4 regions of the Megamonas sp. Calf98-2 genome follow, and region 3 is predicted to be linked to each of the others. Evidence: riboswitches for the same ligand, from Rfam matches in the RefSeq annotation. Region 3 holds a riboswitch; each other region holds the start of a gene.
The links. A riboswitch is a leader RNA that binds a small molecule or an ion and turns the genes downstream of it on or off. The one in region 3 is predicted to bind cobalamin.

Region 1: it holds a riboswitch for cobalamin, as region 3 does, so the genes downstream of both, nikB (nickel ABC transporter permease) here and BMX03_RS09025 (methylmalonyl-CoA mutase family protein) in region 3, are expected to answer to the same signal.
Region 2: it holds a riboswitch for cobalamin, as region 3 does, so the genes downstream of both, BMX03_RS02325 (sirohydrochlorin cobaltochelatase) here and BMX03_RS09025 (methylmalonyl-CoA mutase family protein) in region 3, are expected to answer to the same signal.
Region 4: it holds a riboswitch for cobalamin, as region 3 does, so the genes downstream of both, BMX03_RS05085 (MotA/TolQ/ExbB proton channel family protein) here and BMX03_RS09025 (methylmalonyl-CoA mutase family protein) in region 3, are expected to answer to the same signal.

What each region holds. Positions count from the first base shown of each region.
Region 1 covers NZ_FOCY01000032.1:18,077-20,286, forward strand. Annotated here, with positions in the region: gene nikC (nickel transporter permease) at 1-79, opposite strand, end outside; gene nikB (nickel ABC transporter permease) at 76-1,014, opposite strand; cobalamin riboswitch at 1,234-1,419, opposite strand; gene BMX03_RS09305 (NUDIX domain-containing protein) at 1,705-2,210, shown strand, end outside.
Region 2 covers NZ_FOCY01000005.1:508-2,717, forward strand. Annotated here, with positions in the region: gene BMX03_RS02315 (MotA/TolQ/ExbB proton channel family protein) at 1-272, shown strand, start outside; gene BMX03_RS02320 (ExbD/TolR family protein) at 275-694, shown strand; cobalamin riboswitch at 758-938, shown strand; gene BMX03_RS02325 (sirohydrochlorin cobaltochelatase) at 1,157-2,164, shown strand.
Region 3 covers NZ_FOCY01000030.1:17,266-19,475, forward strand. Annotated here, with positions in the region: gene BMX03_RS09025 (methylmalonyl-CoA mutase family protein) at 1-1,136, opposite strand, end outside; cobalamin riboswitch at 1,616-1,790, opposite strand; cobalamin riboswitch at 1,921-2,110, shown strand.
Region 4 covers NZ_FOCY01000012.1:51,265-53,474, forward strand. Annotated here, with positions in the region: gene BMX03_RS05075 (energy transducer TonB) at 1-232, opposite strand, end outside; gene BMX03_RS05080 (ExbD/TolR family protein) at 232-645, opposite strand; gene BMX03_RS05085 (MotA/TolQ/ExbB proton channel family protein) at 642-1,250, opposite strand; cobalamin riboswitch at 1,371-1,545, opposite strand; cobalamin riboswitch at 1,693-1,865, shown strand; gene BMX03_RS05090 (hypothetical protein) at 2,078-2,210, shown strand, end outside.

The DNA of each region.
Region 1 (2,210 bases), on a different contig from region 3:
ATATAGCAATTAGAATTACTAAAAAAACCAAAAATGTATATACAGAAAATAATTTATTATTCTTTATAAATTTAATCATCTTGAATCTCCTTTTTTCAGCCTAGGATCAAGATATGTATACGATAAATCTACTAAAAAATTAATTACTGTATACACAATAGAAATCCATAAAACAAATCCTTCGATTAATGGATAATCACGCATAGTAATAGCATACACTGCCATTCTCCCCATACCTGGCCAAGCAAAAACTGTTTCAATAACAGCAACGCCACCTAATAACCAACCGATGGACATACCTAGTAAAGTTATTAAAGGTAAAATGGCGTTAGGTAAAATATGTTTCCATAAAATAGCTTTTTCAGACAATCCTCTAGCTCTAGCACCAATTACATAATCTTGATGTAATTCATCTAAAATCACAGTACGCACTTGCCTAGTATATTTTGCCGATTGATAGATAGCTAAAGTAAGTGCTGGTAACACTAATCCACTTGGTGTTACACTAGCAGTAGCTATAGGAAATAATCCCAATTTTAAGCCAAAAATATATAATAAAATCAATCCTACCCAAAAACTTGGCATAGATACACCAATAAAAGAAAAGATTCTCACTAAAAAGTCAGGAATTCTATTGCGATGTGTAGCGGAAAAAATTCCCAAAGGAATGGAAATAATTATAATTAAAATAATTGTAGTCAAAGCTAATAAAACAGTCCCTGCAAAACCTTCCATTAACTTATCTATTACAGGTTTTTTTGCTGAATAAGAAATTCCCATATCGCCTTGTGCTACACCTAAAAGCCAATTGCCATATTGTACAAGAAATGGATCATTAAGTCCCATTTCTTCACGAGTTTGCTCTATTATTTCTTGAGAAACAATAGTATCTGAAGCCTCTAAAACCATGGCTGCTGGATCACCAGGTGATAAATAAGTTAAACAAAATGTTAAAAAACTAACACCAATTAATGTAATTACTAATTGAATTAAACGATTTATTAATCGTTTCAAATTAAAACAACCTCCTTATTTTTTTCATTATTATAGATTAAAAAGCTCCTCTCCTTTCTTCCGTTAAGGCAAACAAAAAAAGTCTGCCTTTGCTAGCAGACTTTTAAGAGAAACATACAATTATAAATATGAGAAAAAAAGCCTAATTCTTATAGAATTAGGCAGTATTATACAATATTTATATCTGTATAAATCGCCTTCCCATCGCTCGCAGGTAATAACGGTGATTATTAAATAGGCAGTTCTCCTGGCTCAGAGTCATAGCTATTCACGCCTTCCCAAGAAAATAATTTTTTCTCAGTGACATAATTGTGGAATTGCTCGTCTTTACAGTGGCGGGACCGCTCCGGCTTATACCGAATTCCCTATTAAGTCTATATAGACACCTATTCTATCTATATTTTATTACTTATGTTATCATTAGTGATAGTCTTTGTCAATTATCTTATAATAAATTTCATTAATTTTACTATTACTAAAAACTTTATATAAGATATATTGATTTTGTAAAGTTGTTAACCTATTGGCGGATTGATAAAAATTTTCAAAAATCACAGCCATAAAAATTCTTTTTACAATAGACTTTTGTATATTATTTTTCTCATAGCTTATTGTTTTTATAGATGATATAATTATGAATATAAAATTTATAATTGTTATCAATATTATAATATAAAGAGAGGGATTTTCATGTATGAAGATTTAATTGAAGAAAAAATTTCTTCCGAAGATATTTTTGATGGGGTATTACTTCATGTAAAGCGTGATTATGTAAAATTACCAAATGGTAATAAAGCTGTTCGTGAATGGATAAAACATCAAGGTGCTTCTGCTGTTATTCCTGTATTGCCAAATGGTAATATTATTTTAGTGCGCCAATATCGTTATCCTATTGGCAAAGTAACTTTAGAAATTCCTGCCGGCAAATTAGATAGTGTGGACGAAGATCCATTAATTTGTGCTAAACGTGAATTATCTGAAGAAACAGGTTATACTGCTAATAAATACACACAAATTCATAAATTAGCTACTACTGTTGGTTTCTCTAATGAATGGATTTATATTTATTTAGCACAAGATTTAGTAAAAGGTAAACAACATACTGATGATGATGAATTTATAAATCTAGTAGAAATGCCACTAAGCGAAGCTGTCGATTTAGTTAATAAAGGTGAAATCTTTGATGCTAAATCTGT
Region 2 (2,210 bases), on a different contig from region 3:
ATGTAATTGTTACTATGGCTCCTTTATTAGGTTTATTGGGGACAATAATTGGTATGATTTCAGCTTTTAGCGTATTTAATTTAGAAGAAGGTCAAGCTATTGCTATCACTGGGGGTGTAGGTGAAGCATTAATCGCAACAGCTACAGGACTTTGTGTAGCTATTGTTTCTTTGGCTATTCATGCATATTTTGTGCAGAGAATAGATCGTATCGTAACTGATATGGAACAGGCTTTTTCACTAATTGAAGGTTATATAACTAGAGGTGAATAACAATGCGTTTAAAAGATAGAAGAGCGTTTTCTAAGCCTGAAGTCATGATTATACCAATGATTGATATTATGTTTTTCTTATTGGTATTTTTTATGCTCAGCACGCTATACATGGTGGATTTAAAAACTATTCCTGTAAATATGCCTAAAGTGCAAAATGCCCAAAGTCAAACAAATGTTAATTATTTAGTCACGATGAAAGCTGATGGCACTTTGTATTTAGAAAATAAATTGATAGATGAAGATACATTACTTCAAGGTGCAAAAGAAAAATATGAAGAAAATAATAATTTTGCTGTAGTAATTCGTGCTGATGAAAATGTAGATTATGGAAAAATTATGGCATTATTAGATAAATTTAAAGCTGTGGGGATAACTAAATTTGGTTTGGCTACAGAGACTATGGTAGATGAACATAAATAATGTCTTGACAGATATACTCTTAAGTGTTATCGTAAAAATGAAATTATTTTTCTAACAATTTTATATTTATTGAGTGGAATAGGTGCCCCTTTTGGGCTTAATAGAGAAAGCAGTAAAAGCTGCTACGGTCCCGCCGCTGTGAAAGTGAGCAACTTCAAATTTATGTCACTGAGATATTTCTTGGGAAGGCTTGAAGAAGCGATGAACTTGAGTCAGAAGAACTACCTATTTGTCAATCACCGTTATGACCTGCGAGAGATAGGTAGGAGATTTATTATAGTAAACACTATCTCTACAAGAATATTTATTTTGTAGAGATTTTTTTTATCTATAAGCCATAATATTCTCATGGAAATAAGTGATACTCAATAATGACTTTATAATCGAATAGATGAAGTATTTAATATTTATTTAAATATCAAATTTAGGACATTATAAATAAATTAAGAGAGGAACGATATTATGAAATCTAATTGGAAAAAAATGTTAATCGCATCTATGGCATGTGTAGCTTTAACAGGAGTATCTGCAACATCTTTTGCAGCAGGATATAGTTTAAATCCAGAAGTAAAAACAGCAACTCCTGCACTTTTACAAGCTTCTGAAATCGGTGTACGTACATATAATACAACTGATGCAGAACTTCAAAAAGCTCCAAATAAAGATGCTATTGTAGTAATGAGCTTTGGTACAACATACAAAGATACTCGTGCAAAAACAATTGAAGCTACTGTAGAAGAAATTCAAAAAGCACATCCAAATACAAAAGTTGTATTAGCATTTACTTCTCATATTATTATTGACCGTGTAAAAGCAAATGAAGGTATTACTATTCCTACACCAGAAGAAGCATTGGCACAACTAAAAGCTGAAGGCTATAATCGTATAGCACTTACTTCCTTAGATGTTATTCCTGGTATGGAATATGCTTATAAAACAGCTGTATATGATATCTATAAAACACAATTCAAAAAAATGACTATTGGTACACCTCTTATGTATTGGATGGGTCAAGAAGGTCAAAGAGATGACGTTGAAGCAGTAATGCAAGCAATTGGTTCTCAAATGCCAAAATTAGGTAAAAAAGATGCAGTATTAGTGATGGCACATGGTACACCAGATCCATCTAATGCTTATTATTCTGTAATGCAAGATCGTTTAAATAAACTTTATGATGGTAAAGTAATGATTTATACAGTTGAAGGCTGGCCATCTCTTGAAGATATTATTCCTCAATTAAAAGCAAAAGGTATCAATCATGTTACAATGATGCCTCTTATGATGGTTGCAGGTGATCATGCAAATAATGATATGGCTGGTGCAGAAGAAGATTCTCATAAATCCATCTTAGAAAAAGAAGGTATTAAAGTAGACGCATACATTCATGGTCTTGGTGAAAACCAAAACGTTCGTCAATTATTTGTAGATAGAGCAAATGAAGCATGGAACGCTCTTGAAGCAGAAAAATAATAGATTTTGAATAAATCCTGTATGCTTGACGCTTTTATATGCCAAG
Region 3 (2,210 bases):
ATACCATCCATACCACCAACAACAGCAGAAAATGATTGTGTAGCTGCACGAAGTAAATTTACATAAGGATCATATACTGTTTGACAAAAAGACGATGTACTTACATATATATTAATTTTTTGAGCTATATCATCTCCACCACAATTTTTAACAATTTGAGCCCAAATCATTTTCACACTGCGTAATTTAGCAATTTCCATAAAAAAATTTGCACCTATACTAAAATGAAAACGTAAATGACGACAAAAAGTATTCACATCAATGCCACGTCGTTCCATAGATTTCATATATGTTACAGCTTCATTCATGGCATATGCTACTTCTTGAATATCATTTGCACCACCATTGTGATAAACATCTGTATTTACTACTACAGTCTTTAATTCTGGTGCAAATTTTTCTGCCCAACAAATACTATGAGCCATTTCATCATAATATTCATCAAGAGGTCGTGTAAGCTTTCCATCTAAAGCTAATTCTCCAATAGGATCTGCTGTAATAGCACCATGAAGTTTTTTTAGTGATAATTTTTTCTGTTCACACACCACTGCAACAGCAGAAAGTAATGCTATATTAGAAGCACCTGCATAGATATCAATTTCAAATTTTTCTAAATCAACATCATCTAATAATTTATTTACATCTGATAAAGTCGATAAAGAAACACCAATATCTGCGATTTCTTCTTTATTAGCTGTATCTACATCATAACCTTTACGTGTTGCTGTATCCAAAACTACACTTGCAGCTGTTGAACCTTTTAATAATTCATATTTTACCATTTCATTGGCTTCACTAGGAGTTTTAGCATCACACTCTTGAGCTATTGTCCATGGTTTATGTATATAACCACTAGCATTAGCTCCACGTAAATTACTTTCCATTCCTGGATAAGTCTTATTATGAGTTAACCCTTCTAAATCTTCCATACGATAAATAGGGTTTAATGTAATACCTTCATAAGTTTTAGTAAACATACTTTTTTCAAAAGGTTTTCCCTTCAATAATGCCACTACAGCTTCTTTCCATTCTTCATATGAAGGAATTTCAAACTCATCAAAAGTAACAGCAGGAATATCTTGTTCTTGTTGTTCTTCTTGTCGAATTTCTTCGCCAAGTGTTTTATCTTGTTCCATATATAATAATTTCCCTTCTCTGCTTCTGCATTTTCATTTAAGGGGATAATTTAATACTATTATTGAATAGTTAATAAATACTCTTATATATCTAATAAATGGTTCGAGTTCCTCCTACCTAGATATTAAATATAAAATTTATAAAAAAGCCATCACTAAATTTAGTGATGGCTGGATTGGTAATATATATTCCCCAAATATTATTTACCATTTTTATTAAATTATTCAAGCATTTATGCTAATCATAATAATGATTAAATTTTTCAGTAAATTAAACATAATTTACAACAAATTAATATGATACATCGATGGCACTTGCTTAAGATAATCATGAGCCATCTTCATGGATTATCTCTATAAACAGAAAAACCGCTTTTCATAAACAATATATGAAAAACGGTAGAAAATTATAATTAGAATTTACATGTATAAAAAACATATACATTCTACTACATCTCTCCCCGTCTCTCGCAGGTCAAACGACGATGCTTCTTATAGGCAGTTCTTCTGACTCAGTATCATTGCTCACTTCGCCTTCCCAGTTTCCCAGTGACATTCATGAAGTTTGCTCCTCTTTACAGCGGCGGGACCGTGCCGGATTTTAACCGTCTTCCCTATTAAGCATAAATATGCACCTATAAGGTTTCATTATCAACTTGTCGCCTTTATTATACTTTTTATTTTATATATGTGTCAATACTCTATATAAAATAATTTTAAGATAATTATTTTATATAGAGTATTGACACATATTCTATATAGTGATATTCTAAGAAAGAACTGAATATAGTTCAATGAATCAGGTGTCCATTTGGACTTAATAGGGAATTCAGTACGTAATTTATTATTAAGCTGAAACGGTCCCGCCACTGTATGAGGGAACTTATCCAAATTTATGTCACTGGGAAACTGGGAAGGCTTGGATATAGTAATGAACTCGAGTCAGGAGAACTGCCTGATTAACAATCACCGTGTGCAATTAATTTATTTTAATTGCCATACCTGCGAGCGATGGGGAGGAGATTAGACAGTAAATTTTAGAATTTACTCAATGTGTCTATTCACCTCTTTTCA
Region 4 (2,210 bases), on a different contig from region 3:
GAGCTTGCTCTACTGGCGCAGGCTCTAAAGGTGGTGTATAAGTAGAGTCTGTGATATTCGCTGATGCACTGCCTCCACCACTTCCGCTTACAGAAGTTATTTCCACAATTTCATCATATTGTGGTAGAGTAGTGAATTTTAATAATCCAGTGATAGAAATAAAAAGAAATATAAATATGTGAAATAAAAATGAACCAATTATACTGATTTTCTTTCGTTTTTGTTCATCCATTAATTACCACCCGCTCCATTTGTTGCTAAACCAAAACGAGTGATACCAGCTTTTTTTAATGTATCAATAAAAGAAACTACTTTGTCATAATTAATATCTTTATCTGCTCGAATAATAATAGCAAATGATGGATTATTTTTTTGCTCTTTAGTTGCTTGCATTAATAATGTTTGAATATCTGTTTGTTGGTCTTCTAGATAAATACTACCATCATCCTTTAGGGTTACCGTAAAATTAGTTTTGTTATCAATAGTAGCAGAAGTAGCTTGTGGTAAATTTACAGGAATAGTTTTTTGTTCTACCATGTACATCGTACTAAGCATAAAAAATACCAATAAAAAAAACATAATATCAATCATTGGAATGATATTTAAATCAGGTTGTTTAGTCTCACGATAATTTCTTAATTTCATTTATTAGCACCTCTGACTTTAGCCTCAGATAAAGCAGAAAAACATTGTTCCATATTAGTGATAATATTGTTCATTTTATGTGAGAGATAAGAATGAACACATAAAGATAAAATTGCCACACAAAGACCAGAAGCTGTAGCAATTAGAGCTTCACCGATACCACCTGTAATGGCCATTGGTTGGCCAGCTTGAATATTAAAAATACTAAATGTGGTAATCATACCAACAATAGTTCCTAAAAGTCCTAAAAGTGGAGCTAATGTGGTAATTACACTTAAATAACTTAATTTTTCACGTAAACGAGACATTACAATATTACCCTTCATTTCCATAAAAGCCTCAGTACGTTCTACTGTAGGCAAAGGACTTGCTTGAGTTAGAATATTAGCACAAGCTCCTTTATGTGTTTTAGCAAATTCAAAAGCTTTTTCTAGCGTTTCTCCAGATAGAATATCGCAATATTGTTTAGTAAATAAATGACCAGAATCAATAGATTTATAAAACAGATATCGTTCAATAGCAATAAAAATAATAACTAGTGAACAAATAAGTAGTGGATACATTACTAATCCACCTTTTTCAAAATACATTAATACATCAGACAAAATATTACCTCCTAAAAATAAAAATACCTTCCTAACCTGAAAAGAAAGGAAGGCATAAATATATAAAATAAATTTAAATTCAGCAATATTATATATTTTCCTATCCATGTCACTCGCAGGAATCGGAAAGATAATATAGGCAGTTCTTCTGGCTTGGAGTCATTGCATAATTTCGCCTTCCCAGTTTCCCAGTGACATAAATGAAATATAGCTCGTCCTTACAGCGGCGGGACCGCATCGGCTTATACCGATTTCTCTATTAAGTACAAAGTACACCTAAATTATGAATTATTCATTTGTTGCATAGAAGTATAGCATTTTTTATAAAAAAAAACAATAGTATTTGGTAAAAGATTAAAATTAGATTAAATTTTTATTGACATTAACTATATTATCATTTATAATGCAAAATTGTAATAGATAAATACAATCTATGAAAAGATAAATATAGATAAAGTTAGGTGTAGCAATACTTAATAGAGAAACAGGTGTGAAACCTGTGCTATCCCGTAGCTGTAATGTGGAGCGAGTCTTAAATATGTCACTGGGAAACTGGGAAGGCAAGATGAGCGGTGAAGCAGAGCCAGAAGAACTGCCTAATTTTAGTAGCCAATAAAAGTTACTGCGAGAGACGGTATGGTGAAGAATATGTATAACTATACCTTTTTGCTGTATGCAAAAAGGTATTTTTTACTTATAAATAAAACCTTTCTGTATTTTAAGCAGAAAGGTTTTTTATTTGGTTCGTTATTAAATATTAGAATATTTTTGATGATAATATTTGATAAAGCACCATAATAATTAATTAAATAGAGAGGAGGATATTTTTGAAAAGACAAGTATGTATTATTTTTTTATTATTGATAATGATTTTTCCAACAGTTAGTTTTGCAACAGAAACTTCATCAGATACTATGATTTTAGAATGGAAAACTTATAAAGTATGGAAAGATGGAGAAA